Regions from separate parts of the Filifactor villosus genome, predicted to be linked through region 1. Evidence: riboswitches for the same ligand, from Rfam matches in the RefSeq annotation. Region 1 holds a riboswitch; the other holds the start of a gene.
The links. Region 1 has a riboswitch for cobalamin ahead of ACFO4R_RS05235 (cobyrinate a,c-diamide synthase). Riboswitches for the same ligand answer to the same signal wherever they lie in the genome.
Positions count from the first base shown of each region.

Region 2: linked by a shared signal. The riboswitch ahead of ACFO4R_RS05515 (S-layer homology domain-containing protein) and the one ahead of ACFO4R_RS05235 (cobyrinate a,c-diamide synthase) in region 1 are both predicted to bind cobalamin.

Region 1 covers NZ_JBHSHL010000015.1:23,256-31,130, forward strand. The annotation lists gene ACFO4R_RS05210 (MurR/RpiR family transcriptional regulator) at 1-474, shown strand, start outside; gene cmk ((d)CMP kinase) at 666-1,328, shown strand; gene ACFO4R_RS05220 (lysophospholipid acyltransferase family protein) at 1,316-1,873, shown strand; gene ispH (4-hydroxy-3-methylbut-2-enyl diphosphate reductase) at 1,874-2,749, shown strand; gene ACFO4R_RS05230 (30S ribosomal protein S1) at 2,742-3,911, shown strand; cobalamin riboswitch at 4,569-4,799, shown strand; gene ACFO4R_RS05235 (cobyrinate a,c-diamide synthase) at 4,782-6,155, shown strand; gene cbiB (adenosylcobinamide-phosphate synthase CbiB) at 6,152-7,117, shown strand; gene ACFO4R_RS05245 (aminotransferase class I/II-fold pyridoxal phosphate-dependent enzyme) at 7,858-7,875, shown strand, end outside.
Region 2 covers NZ_JBHSHL010000019.1:408-8,282, reverse strand. The annotation lists gene jag (RNA-binding cell elongation regulator Jag/EloR) at 1-598, shown strand, start outside; cobalamin riboswitch at 1,181-1,350, shown strand; gene ACFO4R_RS05515 (S-layer homology domain-containing protein) at 1,813-7,443, shown strand.

The sequences.
Region 1 (7,875 bases):
GTTGTAGAATTGATCTTTTCGGCACCGAAGATTTATATCGTCGGCTTGAGAAGTTCGGAGATGGTATCGGAGTACCTCGGATACTACCTCAATTTTCTGCTCGATAATGTGAAGGTCGTCAACTACGGGATCAACGATGTATTTGAGCAGATCTTGAAGGTGAAGAAGAACGATGTGGTCATCGGGATCAGCTTCCCGCGATATTCCAAGAGGACATCGGAGTTGATGAGATTTGCAAAGGAACAGGGAGCGGTCACGGTATCCATCACCGACAGTGAGACATCACCGATTGCACAGCTTTCTCAGGAGACGATGATCGCAAAGAGCAATATGTCATCCTTTGTTGACTCTTTGGTTGCGCCCTTGAGTATCGCAAACGCTTTGATCATAGCACTCAGTATGAAGAAGAAGGAAGAGCTGCAGGATAACTTCAGTAAGTTGGAAAAGATCTGGTCCAAGTACGAGATCTATTGAGAACATATCGATTCAAAAAAGTGGATAGCCTACCTCGGAAGAGGTCGCTTGAGAGAACGTTATAGGTATTTTGTTGAAACACAGAAAAATAAGGTGCCATTGTCGTGAGGTACGTGCAGATCGTTCTCGAGAAAGAGGAACTTGTATAACGAAAAAGCTATGGAAATAAGGGATATGGGAGAGGATGGAATTTGATTATTGCGATAGACGGACCTTCGGGTTCGGGGAAAAGCACAATAGCAAAGGAGTTGGCAGAGAAATTTCAGTTTTTATATATCGATACGGGCTCGATGTATCGTGCTCTGACCCTCGGATATTTGGAGGAGGGTACGGATCTGGAGAACGAGGATGCTCGAAGGAGGTTTCTGGAGAGGATGCACGTTTCTTTTGATACACAAAATCGGGTCTGTCTAAACGGCCGGGAAGTTGCCGAAGAGATCAGGGGTATTGAAGTGACACAGACTGTTTCCTATGTGTCCGCCTTTGCCGATATCAGGAAGAAAATGGTAGAGTTGCAGAGAAAATTTGCAAAGGAGAACAGTGTCGTCATGGATGGACGTGATATCGGGACCACCGTATTTCCGGAAGCCGAGGTCAAGGTCTTTCTCATTGCCGATGTGCAGGAAAGGGCGAGGAGACGTTGGAACCAAATGAAGGAAAAAGGAATGGATATAACACTCGAAGAGGTCGAAGCGGAACTGAGGATTCGCGATGAAAAGGACTCCAATCGTAAGGTCTCTCCTTTGAGAAAGGCGGAAGATGCCGTCGAGGTCGATACGACCTCTCTGACGGTCGAAGAAGTCATAGAAAAGATAGGGTCTATTGTGCAAAGGAGAAGTTTATGTACACATTGATGAGGGGTTTGTTCAAGCCGATCGGTATGATATTCTATCGTTTGAAGGTCGTGGGGATAGAAAACATCCCTCCTGCGGGTGCGGCGATTCTGGCTGCCAACCACGGAAGTATCAAAGATCCCGTCTTTGTTGCCATTGCGGTAAAGAGGAGGATCAACTTTCTGGGAAAGGACCAGTTGTTTAAGACGAAGATATCGAAGTGGTTTTTTGACAGTCTGGGAGTTTTGCCCGTCAAGAGGGACAACAATGATATCGCCGTCTTGAGAGCGAGTTTGAGGGCCTTGAAGCAGGAGAGTTTGCTCGGTATTTTTCCACAAGGAACCAGGGTCGATAAGGGGGAAGCGAGTCAAGCTAAGACCGGAGTGGCACTTCTTGCAGTCAAGTCTCACTGTCCCATCGTTCCCATAACCATCGATGCGACTTATAGACTGTTCGGAAGAAACAGGCTGATCATCCATAAGCCCTACTACCCGAGCTCGGATAAGAGTTATGAAGAGATCAGCGACGAAGTGATGAAAATTATAGAAAACGGAGATAGGATATAGATGAAGTTGATCGTGTCTGAAAAGGCGGGTTATTGTTTCGGTGTGCAAAGGGCGATGAAGAAGGCCCGAGTTTTGTTGGAAAATGAAAGAGAAAAAAAGGTCTACTCCCTCGGACCTTTGATACACAACGAACAGGCGACACAAAAACTGATGAACGAAGGACTGTTTGAAGCAAACGGCATTGAGGACATCGATGATGGAAGTGTAGTGGTGATCCGTTCCCACGGTCTGGGAGAGAAATACTACACCTTGCTGGAGGAAAAGGGCTGTGAGATCGAAGATGCGACCTGTCCCTTTGTTAAGAAGATTCAGATGATCGCAAGGGATCATGTGAGACAGGGTAAGGGGATCGTTATCATCGGAGATGCTTTTCATCCGGAGATTGAAGGGATTAACCTGTGGGCAGGGGGAGGTTGCATCATAGGAAAGGAAATTGAAGATTTTGAAAAGATCGAGTTTTCCTCCGACAAGGAATATGTGGTCGTGGCCCAAACGACCTTCAGTGTCGAAAAATATCAGAGGATAAAAAAGTTCTTGGAAGGAAAGATAAAAAATTTAAAATTTTTTGATACGATCTGTGATGCTACGAGGGAGCGTCAGGAAGACGCTGTCAAAATTGCTCAAAGTGTTGATGCTATGATAGTTATAGGCGGAAGACACAGTTCAAATACAAAAAAATTATATGAATTGTGCTCTCAATTTTGCAAAACTTTTTTAATAGAAACGGCAAATGATATTGACGTAGACGAAATAAAGATTTATGATAGTATTGGGATGACAGCAGGTGCGTCTACCCCCGACTTCATTATAAATGAAGTTATAGATTTTATTGTTCACACAAAAAAACACGGTAAGGAGTTGGGAATTGATGAGTAGCGAAATGGAAAAATTGTTGCTGGAAGAAGAACAGAATTATGAAGAGGTGTACAAAGGTTCAATTGTAAAAGGATATGTAGAGAGGGTAAAACCCGACTCTTATTATATCACTTTGAACTACAAGACGGATGGAGTTCTTCCCAAGACAGAAATGAACGGGGATGAAGAACTTCAGGTAGGAGACGAGGTTTCTCTTGAAGTCATTAAGATCGACAAAAACACTGGTGAAATTATCCTTTCCAAGAAGAGGTTGGATGCCTTCAAGGCGTGGGATGATTTGGAGATCGGCAAGATCATTGATGTAAAGGTAGCTGAAATTGGAAACAAAGGACTCATCGCAAAATACAAAAACTCCATCAAAGGCTTTATTCCGCTAAGTCATGTAGCAAACAAATTTGTGAAAGACGAAGACTTGCAAGAGTTCCAAAACATGGAATTCCAAACGGAAATTATTGACGTAGAACCGAGAAAGAGAAGATTGATCCTCTCCAGAAAGAATATCCTGGCTAGAGAAGAAGCAGCCAAGAGAGAAGAGTTTATCAAGAATCTGGAGATCGGAAATGTATATAAGGGTATTGTTCGTGATATCAAGAATTACGGAATGTTCGTTGACCTGGGTGCGATGACAGGCTTGGTTCACATCAGCGAGTTGTCCTGGAACAGAAGAGATAAGATCGAGCAGCTTTACTCGATCGGCGACGAGGTTGAAGTAAAGGTCGTAGAGTTCGATCCTGAAAAGCAAAGACTGTCTTTGAGCGTGAAGGCGCTTCAGAGAGATCCGTTTGAAGTGTTCCAAGAAAACACGAAGGTGGATGATATCGTAGAGTGTACGGTAAAAAACATCAAAGAATACGGAGTATTTGTGAAATTGAATGAGGACGTGGACGGATTTATCCATATTTCCAACCTTTCTTCTTCCTATGTCAAAAACCCTGCTGAAATCGTAAATCAGGGAGATCGTTTGACAGCGAAGATTATCAGCATCAATCCTGAAACACAAAAGATTGAGCTCACCTTGAACCTCAACGAAGATCAGGAAGAAGTAGTGGAAGGACCCGATGCACAGTCGGTATCGGAAGAAGATATTGCAGAGGCGTCTGTAAGCGAAAACATCGAGGTTTCGGAAGAAGTTGCTGAAGAAACACCGGTAGATGCGGAATAAGTTGTTTCGAAAGAAACGGGAGAACTTATATTCCATCGGGAATGTATGTAAGTCACAGAAGGCGGAAGATCATCCGTCTTCTTTTTTTGTCCAAGATTTAAACATTGAGGATCTTATACTATTCTCCAATAGAAGCATGGATATATCCTTTTTTCAACTTACGAAAAATCGGTTTATCTTCTACGGGTCACAGATTATTTATATCTACAACTCAAAGGAAGAATCGTATTATACTATTCTCCAATAGAAGCATGGATATATCCTTTTTTCAACTTACGAAAAATCGGTTTATCTTCTACGGGTCACAGATCGTTTATATCCATAATTTAAATGACAACAGTATTATACTATCCTCCGATAGAGGTGTGGTTGTATCCGTGTCTGCAAGCATCAACATCTATTTTATCGACCATAGAAAGACATTGATAGCAATCATTTAAGCGGATAAACAGTACTATACCGCAGTTTTTTTGATACCGTTATCGGCTGTTGATAGAGTTGTCCGGTATTCTACGGAAGATGAAATTTTTTGCGTTTACGGATATGGGTAGGATAACATTTCGATTGAATGAGAGTTACGTATATCACATCTGTTTTAATCGAAGTATACAGGAAATAAGATACGTTCAAAAACCTCCTTCCGCCTGTATATTGACGAGGGCTCGTTTTGATGGTAGTATTACTGTATGAGAAACTATCGGAAAAAGGTGAAAAGCCTTTACAGCCCCCGCTACTGTAAGAAACTCTTTGTTTCCAAGTCAGACCTTATAGTTCCAGATTATATATTTTCGGGTGGGAAAAGAAGACGATATCGGATTGTAATTGGGCTCGAAGGAGTCCTTTTTTGTTGTGATCGGAAAGGAGACTTGCTTGAAAAAAATAATGTTTGCAGGTGTCAGCAGCTCGTCGGGAAAGACAACGATCGTATCGGCCTTGATGAGGCTGCTTAAAAGAAGAAATTATAAGGTTGCACCCTATAAGGTGGGACCGGACTATATAGATCCCTCCTTCCATGAAAAGGCTTGTGGGCAGCTCTCTCGCAACTTGGATGAATTCATGCTTGACAAGGAGGAGTTGAGGTACCTCTTTGCAGGGAGGAAGGATGTTGCGGACATCCAAGTGATCGAAGGAGTAATGGGACTCTACGACGGATACGGCTATCGGATCGATTATTGCAGTACGGCAAGTATGGCCAAGATCTTGGACTGCAAGGTCATCCTGATCTTGGATGCAAAGAGTCTTGCGGGTTCTGCGGCCGCTACGGTTCTGGGTTACAGAGACTTGGATAAGGATGTTCGGATCGGAGGAGTCATTGTCAACAACGTATCGTCGCAAAGCCACTATCAAATTTTGAAGAGGGCAATCGAAGGCTATACGGGAGTACCGGTTCTCGGAAGGATCCCGCCTAACAAAAGCTTTGCCCTTCCATCCAGACACCTCGGCCTGATACCGGGCTGTGAGCTCGATGAGTTAGATTCCATGTTTAATATGATGGCGGATGTGGTGGAAGAATATGTCGATGTGGAGAAGATCCTTGAACTCGCCGAATTTTCTGAGCTTTCCTATGATGAGAAGAGGAGGAGCGGTGTCAGAAATATCACGGACGTCAAGCTGGCTCTTGCCAGGGACAAGGCCTTTCATTTCTATTATGAGGACAGTTTGGAACTGCTTCGCTATATGGGGGTGGAATTGGTAGAGTTCAGCCCTCTTGGAGACGCTGCTCTGCCGAACTGTGACGGAGTCTTCCTGGGGGGTGGTTTTCCCGAAGTCTTTGCAAAGGAGTTGGAGGCAAATCGTTCCATGAGGGAGAGTATCCGGCGTTTCGGAGAAGACGGCGGGGTGATTTACGCGGAGTGCGGAGGACTGATGTATTTGGGGACCTCCCTCCTGGATCAGGAGCGTTATGAGTATGAGATGGTAGGACTTTTGGACGGGAAAAGCGTAATGAAGGATCGCCTGCAACGTTTCGGATACTGTCAGGGAACTGCAAAGAGGGAAGTTGTGATCGCAAAGTGCGAAGAAGAGGTGAGGGGACATGAGTTCCATTACTCGGACTTTGAAACGGATCTGCAAGGGGTCTTCAAGATGCAGAAGTATCAGGACGGAACACTGCTTCGTGAGTGGGAAGGGGGCTTTGCGTACAAGAATGTACTCGGCACCTACCTCCACTCTCATTTTTGCAGCAACTATAAACTTGCATTGAATTTGATAAGAACGATCGAGCAAAACAGGAGAGTCAGATGACGGGAACGGTAGCCTACTCTCTTTTGATAGCGACGCTGATAGACTTTGTGCTCGGAGATCCCTATTGGTTTCCTCACCCCGTCATCATGATGGGGCGCCTGATCCGTTTCACGGAGAAGAGGGTGAGGAGGAGCTTTGCGAAGAATAAGGTTTTGGGAGGATGTGTCCTTTGGTTCGTTGTGGTCGGATCCTCCTTCGCAACGGTGTTTTGGGCAATCAGACTTGCAGGGAAGATCAGTCCTCTGCTTGCCTTTTCTATGCAGACCCTGTTGATGTGGAACTGTATCAGCACCAAGTGTTTGGCAGTCGAGGCCGAGAAGGTGGGATCCGCAGTCCGTAGGGGGGATCTGAACTTGAGCAGGACCCGTATCTCCTATTTGGTGGGAAGGGACACGACCGAGCTTTCCTTTGCCGAGATTTTGAGGGCAACGGTCGAGACCGTGGCGGAGAACACTGTGGACGGAACGATCGCGCCGATGTTTTTTGCAGTTCTGGGAGGTGCACCGCTCATGGTTGCCTATAAAGCCTGCAACACCTTGGATTCGATGGTGGGATATAAGAACGAGGACTATATCGAGCTGGGGAGGGCCTCGGCTCTGATCGACGATCTGGTCAACCTTATACCCGCCAGGGTTTCGATTGCTCTGATCGCCCTCTCCGCTCCCTTGGTCGGACTGAACGCCAAAGAGGCTTGGAGGATAGGTCTGAGAGATAGGAAGAACCACTTGAGCCCCAACTCCGCCCATGCGGAAGCGGCCTTTGCCGGAGCTCTGGGGGTCCGGCTCGGAGGTACCAACGTGTACTTCGGGAAAAAGGTGGAGAAACCTACGATCGGTGACGCTGTCAAAGAGCTGGAAGCGGAAGATATTTCAAGGAGCAACAGACTGCTCTTTGCCACAACGATCACTACGCTGCTCCTCTTTCTGCTCTTGAGGGAAATAGGGATGAAAATCGTAGGATAAGGCAATACCGTATAATTCGAAAAATCGGAATAAAATTAATGTTGTATGAATGATGAACTTCTTAAAAACTCGATTTGCTAAACGTTCATATTTTGTAAAGAAAACACTGTATAATTCAAAAAAATAGTAGATAGGGTGATACCGCATAATTCGAAAAATCATCGTAAAACCTATTTTGTACGAAGGATGAAATTCTTGGAAACACTGATATAACAAACTTTTGTGTTTTATAAAATCGAAGGAAAATCGGAAGTTTGGCTTTGTTCGGGATTTCCTTAGTTTTTTGAACAAGTCCATTCCTGAAAATATGTATTTATACTATTTTTCCTTTGAGTTGTGGATATAAACAATCTGTGACCATAGAAGATAAAGAGATTTTTCGCAGGTTGAAAAAAACCGATATATCAATACATCTATTGAATAATAGTATTAGAAGGGTTTTTATACTTCGTGAAACTAAAGGGAAAGTCATTTTGTGTCTTTGTTTAGGGGTTCCCAAATCCGAAGAAACAACAGCAGGGGTTTGATTTTGTACGGTGTTTCCTGATAAAAAATCGGGAGAAACTCGATACAAAACTTTTTTAGAGCAGATCTATACAGGTATCTGATCGGGGTGTGGAACTGCCCGAAACCTGCAGACAGAAAAAAGTGTTTCAAAAGCTGTAATAGACAGGTGGTTGATACAAGAGTTCAAACGGATACCGGCATTAAAGACGGGGGCGCAAGAAAAGGAGGTTGAAATGAGGGAGAAGGGTCAT
Region 2 (7,875 bases), on a different contig from region 1:
AAAAGAAGAAGCAATCCAAGAAGCCATTTTGCAACTCAATGTGACAAGAGACAAGTTGAAGATCGAAGTGATCGAAGAAACCTCGAAGTTTTTGGGTTTGTTCGGTTCGAAAGAATGTAAGATCAGGGCTACCTTGTTGGAAGACACCAGAGCCAAAGACGCTGCCGATGCCTTCTTAAAAGGCTTGTTTGAAGTATCCGGCCTCAACTGCAGCTTCTCCTTAAGCAAAGATGAAGAAGAGGTCCTGCATACCAAGATCGAGGGCGAAGATGCGTCTTACCTCATCGGAAGAAGGGGAGATACCTTGGATGCACTTCAACTTTTGACTAATTTGGCAGTGAACAAGGAATTGGAAGATTATCAAAGGGTGATGGTCGATGTGGAAGACTATCGTCAAAAGAGGGAAGAGTCTTTGACGAACTATGTCAAGAAGATGGCTCGTCAGGCGGCAAAGCAGAGAAGAACCATCAAGCTCGACGCGATGAATCCCTATGAGAGAAGGATTGCTCATTCCGTCTTGCAGGACGATCCCTATGTAACGACCTACAGCGAAGGCAAGGAGCCTTATCGCCGAGTTGTAATCACCTTGAAGAAATAAACTAAAAAACAAGCGAAAAATCCGCCAGTTTTAATGCAGGTGGATTTTTGTTTTTCAACCAAGCTATGTTTTCTCTTGGGAGCAGGTTATCATTTTTCTCTTTCGCTTTTCACATGTATGCCTGATATTAATTACTATTATCTATTAAAATTGTCTGGGTGAGAAGTTTGAATTCTACAATCACTCAAAGCGTTTCTGGTAAATACATATTTCTGTTCATCTGACATTTTAAATGGAGAATAGTATAAAATCATCTCATAGGTATCGAACCTGGAATCAACGGACAATTTTAAACGACATACCGATTACTTTAATTTAAGCAACAAGATGGAAACTCCTTACCGGATTAAGGGACATTAAACATAAATATATTTGTAGTAGGTTTTAGTGCGAGTAGGGGAGGAGGTATATACTTAGAATTTTTAAATAGCAAATCAATATCTAAATAAAATAATATATTGATGGAATTGACAGGACGGATTCTTTGTGATAGGATGAAAACAAATAAAAAATTCATAATGAAAGTTTGGCTGGTAGATAAACTTGTACTAATCAAAAGTTTTTTTCGAGATTGGAAAAAGCTTATTCGATACTAAGAAGGGTTTATTTTTAATAGGGAAGACGGGTGAAATTCCCGCGCAGTTACCTCTGCCGTAACGAGGACGAAGAACAAAAACCACTGTTTGAAGCAACGGGAAGGTGTTCAAAGGATGAATCGGAGCCGGAAGACCTGCCTGTCAAATTGCTTTGTTCTTGGGATAAGAGGGTAAAAGCAGAAGCGTTAATCTAAGAGAAGGATGATGAAACACTCTTCGGTGTCCTATTCTTTGTGGGTATCGGACTCTTCACCGGATTCTGTCACTTAAGTCAGATTTTTCGTACAAGAGGACGGTTTCTTTTGTGAAGAAGATGGGCGGTTAGGACTGAGTCTCTTTTATTGTAATTCTTTAAAATCAAAATCGATATTCAAAATACTCTCGTTTTTCAAGGCGAAGAGTGTTTTTTATTGTATGGAAGAAGCTCTCAGCGGTTGCGGGAGAAGTCTTGTAGAGCTTCTTTATCCTAAAACGAAAGGAGATTATATAATGAAATCGAAGTGGAAAACTGTGTCTAGGAGGGTAATGGCACTGCTATTAAGTCTTTTACTGTTTTTTCCGAATTTTGTGTCACCAGAATCCTGGGCAGATGAGTTTTTAACAAGTATGGAGGTGCAGATGAGCCCTTTATCAAGTGCGGATGATTCGGAGGTTTCCAGTGGGGAAGATCCGGTGTCGGAATCGTCTGGGAATAATTCCGATACTAAGATACAGGGCAGCCTTCCCTTTGAGATTCGATACTATAAGGATGCAGATTGGCATGGGATTGAAGGGGGAAGGCTCAGCTTTGAAGCGGGAAAACGTTTTGAATTAAAGACGGTGTTTCTCGATCAGAGCGACGGAGAGCTTAAACACGCCTATGTTAAATTTGAACTGGACGGCCAATCGGTAGACAGCTATCCATTCAATGACAATGAAGTCTTGTATGCAAAGAGGGATTGGAACCGATGGAACAACGCTTGGATCCTCCAGGCAAAAAAACCGGGACAGGCAGTGATCAAAATTACGGTTCCGGATTATGAGCCTGTTGAGATCGTGGTGGAGGTTCAGGAAGTTCCTCCGAAGCAGGATGGGGAAAATCCTTGGGATATAGAAACAAAGCAGGATTTTGATTTTTTCCATACAGCTTCTGAAGGAGATAACAAACTTGGGGAGAAATGGTTGATCTACAAGCCTTATGAACAGGAGTATACACTTAAGGCAATTTTAGTAGAAGGAAAAGAGTATGATTCTTCCAAAGAGTGGACATGGAACTGGTCGATCCACAGTGAAGGTGTTACGGAACATACACCGGCGATTAAAAGAATTTCTTCCGATGAGGATACCTTTACATTTAAGGTTCTAAGACCAGGAGAAGAGACAATTTCTGTTTGGATGTCCAGTGAAGACGATGAGGAAGAATTTGAAGGCAGCATTGATATTCATGTCTTAAATCAAACTGCCGAGACAGATGAAATTGCTTTCTCATACAAGAAGGATGAGGATTGGATACCGATTCCCGCAACATTGAATCTGGACTATGACTTTGGGAATCATATTCATTTTCTTAAAGCTACAGCACCGAACTCAAAACTGATAGAGTGGAAGATTCCTCCTCAAACACAGGAAGGACTTCGACTTATTCGAGACGGTTCTGACACCTTGAAGTTTGAACTACTCAAAGCAGGAAGGTTTACGCTTACAGCTCGAGAGGGGGAAGCTCGAAGAAATATTGTAGTCAATGTTGAGAAGGCAGGGACGCCTCGTTTGAGATACCAGGTGGAAGGAGAATATACCCGCAGGGATATCGCCGAGGAAGGACTTCGTTTAACCAAAGACGGACAGGACGTTCTTGTATCGGTGGATAACGGTGAAGCAGGACTGCAGTATACAGCCGCTCCGGAGGGGATAATAGATGTTTCCGGTACCGATCTTGCAACCGTTCGACCCCGAGGTGTCGGAAAGGCGGTTCTGACAGTGACATCCCCAAGCGGAAAGGTTGCAGATATCGATGTGACAGTAACCGAAAAGCCTCTTACCGAGGTGAAAATCAGCCCTCGCAAAACCGAAATGGAGGTCGATGAGAAGCTTGTTCTGAATGCGGCAGTGGCTCATGCAGAACCGGGTACTGAGGTAACATGGAGTGTGGACAAACCGGAACTTGCAAGGATTGATGAAAACGGAGTTCTCCATGCTCTGAAGGAAGGTGCGATCGTCGTTACCGCAACGGTGGGGACCGCTTCCGACAGTATTCGGTTAGAGATCAAATCAACGGTATCTCCCAAGGTCTATTTCTTGAGCAAGTCGGGAGAAAAACGCTATCTTGACGACGAAGATACCATTACCTTGACTGTTTTAGACGAGGGAGAGTTCTATCTCGAAGGAGATAACGTCGAAGCAACTCACTGGCATGCGAAAGAGAAGTATTATTTGACGGAAACGGAGTATGCCTTCCATTTCTGGATTGATAAGTTCTCCCGATATCATCCACGTAAGGTCGGAGAAAAAGAAGCGGTTGTGACTTACAAACGTAATGGAAAACTTGCTACACGAAAGTTTATAATCAAAGTTGTTCCGAGTAAGATTGAAGAGATTAAAGCCTTTGTAGGAGATAGAGAGCTTACAATGGAGAATCCGATTCAGGTTCAAGGTTCCGAAAGAACATGGATCGTTGTAAAGGGAAGATTAAAGGGACAACAAGAATTCAGAGAGTTACCGACAACGGCATATTTTCTTAAAAATGGAGAAAACAAGCATATTATAGGGAACAGTTTTGCTCTTTGGAAACCGGAGACTTTTGAAATCAATGTCTTTATGAGAGATGATCAAAGTGTCGAAACAAGTTTTAGAGCAAGATCTACCTATGTTCCGGTAGACGGTTTCTTGGGAGAGGTACCGACGCTGTGGTATATGGACGAATGGAACAAGATGAACGGGAAGTTTAACGGAATCCGCTGGTATGAAAGCCTCGACAAGGGATATACATTGAGGGTATCGCCTGAAAATGCAAGCGTCCGGGACCTGAACTGGGAGGCGCTTACACCCGAGATTGCACAATATGATCCCCTGTATTCCAACGGAATCGTTCCCAAGAAACCGGGACTTGCCAAATTCCTCGTCAGCAGTGCGGACAATCCGAATGTCAAGAAGGAAGTTCAGGTGGAATTCCGTTACAAGACACCGCTTCAATCTGTGAGCGCCGATGAAAAATACGAAGTACAGGCGGGCAGGGTGAAGAATCTTGTCCTGAATGTCAAACCATCCAATGCATCGGAGCAGCGTTTCCACTGGAGCTACAGTGAAGAAGGCATCGTTAAGGTGACCGACACCGTGAACGTGGATTCCTCCAATGTGAATATTCCCAAGTGGACCACGCATTCGATGCGTTCCATCAGACCGGGAAGAGTAACCGTTACCGGAACTCCTTACGATCAGACACAGGGAGCGAAACCCGTCGTATTTGTCGTGGAAGTAAGAGGTTTGGGAGAAGAAAACACCATCAAGGATTTAAATGAGATTTTGGATTGGGCGCAGAATAAAATGTCTGTGATTACTGAAGAATATACTTCTTATGAAGAGACAAAGGACTATTGGAAGATTGCCGAAATCGGAAAACTCGGAAAAGAAATCAAACAAAAAGACTTGGATTATATTCACAAAGGTTTGTTTGAGGATGCAAAGATAACCGACGATGTGGCAATTTTGTCAAAATCCGTGTTGGCACTTCGTGCAGCCGGAATCGATCCCGAACAATACTATGGACAAAACTTGATCAGGAAACTGTGTAAGTCCAAGGTTCCTGATAATATTTACAGGCTTTCTCCTTATCTTTGGGCCCTGTCCTCTGACAGCTATTCGGTTCCATACCTCAATGAATGTATTGATGAAACCATAGCTCAAATTTTGTCGTTGCAGGACAATGCCACAGGACTTTGGGGAGGAGAATACTGGAGCGATACAACCGGTTTTGCCTTGTATGCTCTTGCTCCGTACTATGAGCGTGAAGAGGTAAAATCCGCTGTGGAACGTGCGGTTAACGGAATTTCAGAGAAACAGGATGCAAGCGGCTCCATTGCCGACAACTCCAACAGTCTGGTCATGGTAGCGGGAGGATTGTGGAGTTCGAATCCTGCATATTTGACGGATTCCAGATTGGTTAAGAACGGAAAAACCATGCTTCATGCTTTGAAAGAGTATGATGTTGCTTCTTCCTATGAGTTTTTATGGCAAAAAAATTCCGATTTTGGAAAACCGATGGCAACCGAGCAGGCGTATAGAAGTTTGATTGCATATTTTGCGGGAAACACCTTTGATTATAGAACAAGTTCCAAGCGAGGCATCGGAGATCTCGATGTTGATGCTGAGCACGAGAGAGAAAAAGTCGTTTTGAGAGAAAAACTTGAGGCGGTAGAATCTGTTCTGAGAGAAGAGTCCCTGTATGACGATGAACAGATCAAACAATTGAGTGAAGAAGCAAAAAAAGCAAGGGCACTTTTGGAAGATGGGACATCGACAAAAGAAGAGTTGAAACAAAAATCATCACTCTTGGAACGCCTTTTAAACTCTCTTCGTAAGAAAGAGATCCCGGGAGGCTCTTCCGAGGACGAAGGTATGATTACGGTACACTTTACTTTGAAGGGAATGGAAAAACAGGGAAGCAGTGAACAGATGTGGATTCCTAAGACAGAGTATAAGATCCCTAAACACAGTAAGGTTATCTACGTATTTGATAAGGCATTGAAACACAATGGTATCGACTATCACAATTCAGGAAACTATATTTCCAAGATTAAATCTCCGCTTGACAACGAGTGGTTGGCAGAGTTGGATAACGGAAAATATAGCGGCTGGATGTATACTGTTAACGGAGAACATGTGAAGTACGGTTTGGAAGAGTACGAACTCAATGACGGAGATGACGTGGTCTGGCATTATACCAACGACTATCGAAAAGAAGAAACACCTTCCGGCTTCGGTGGAGGCGGTTCGGGCGGTTCATCTCAACCTTCCCGGGAGGGAAGTGCGAAGGTCAAGGTCGAGCTGTCAAACGGTGTGGCAAAGCCTGTCTTGGACCAAAAGTTCAAGAATATGTTGGCCTTGAGTATCGAGGAAGTAAAACATCAGGAGAAACCGACCGTTTTTGTAGATCTTATGGGAACCAAGGGTGCAAGAGAGGTTCAAATGCAGCTGGATAAAGAGGTATTGGAAACTCTTACGAGCAGAAAGGAACTCGGATTTGGAATCAAGAGCGATCTTCTGACACTTTCCTTTGATCCCAAGTCGGTGCAAATCTTGGCACAAGCTCAGAAGGACGCAGGAAAGAACATTGAGATTCGGGTAGGCAAGGTAGACAATATTACGCAAGTTCTTCAGCGTATGTCGAACCAAAAACAGACAACGCCCCTCGGTGCAAAAGCACTTGAGGAAATAGAGGCAAAGATAGGAAAACGGCCTGTGTTTGAACTCAAGACGGGAGCGGGAAAAACAGCGATATCCGATTACAAGGACGGAAGCCTGAAAGTAACCTTCCCTTATAAGCTTCAGACAGGAGAGACCAAAGATAAGATGACGGTTTACCATATCGGAGAAGACGGCAAGCTGACACAGCTTCAGGATGTCGTTTATGATGCAGTGGCAGGGGAGATGACCTTCCGGACCAATCATCTTTCTTACTACGGAATTGGAGAAAAACAGGCTCAGGAAGAGCAGGCACCTATCAAAGAGGTTCCCGGATTCTCCGACGTGTCCGAGGAACAGTGGTATGCGAAGGCCGTCCATGCCTTGGCGGAGAAACAAATTCTCAAAGGACGTGAAGACGGAACCTTCCGACCGGAGGCGAATATTACGAGGGCGGAGTTTGTAACCATGCTGGCAAATCATGCCGGAGCAAATGTTTCATCCAAGGAAGAAGTCTTCGGTGATGTAGACGGAGAATCGTGGTACTATGCTCCCGTTGTATGGGCAAAACAAAATTCCATTGCGGCAGGAGACGGAAATTACTTTAGACCCGATGCACCGATTACAAGGGAAGAGATGGCGGTAATTCTGAACAACTATGCTGTTTATCATCCTGAATTGGAGCTTATGAAGGCAAATGACGCAATTGATTTCGCAGATGAGGCGAAAATTCATTCGTGGGCGAAGGACGCGGTGAAGACCATGCAGGCAAGCGGCATTATATCCGGAAAGGGAGCTAACCGTTTTGAACCTTCTGCAAAGGCCAACCGTGCGGAAGCGGCACAGATGATGTATCAACTGTTGCAAAAATAAAAAATGTTCGATAAGAATGCCTAATCGGGAAAAAGGGGATGTTATATGCAAAAAAGGCTCAAATCTACAAGGGTTGAACATTGTTCCAACAGTCAGAGAACTTGCAGATAAAACAGTTCAAACAGGTAGTAACTTCCTTCCCTTATTTTTCTCATGAAGGTTGTTAGGAGATATCAAAGACCTCGGAAGTCATCTTTCGGGGTCTTTTTATTTCCTCGGTATCATCGGCCGTATCGTTTGACCTCCATCGTTACTCAAGCAGTTTTTATACTATTGTTCCTTTGAATAATGGATATCAACGACTTGCACTCCATAGAAGAGAAAACGAATTTTCGTGGTTGCAAAACAGATATAGCCATACTTCTATCGAAGAATAGTATTATACTACTATTCTTTTGAATAGTGGATATAAACACTCTGTGATCCATAGAA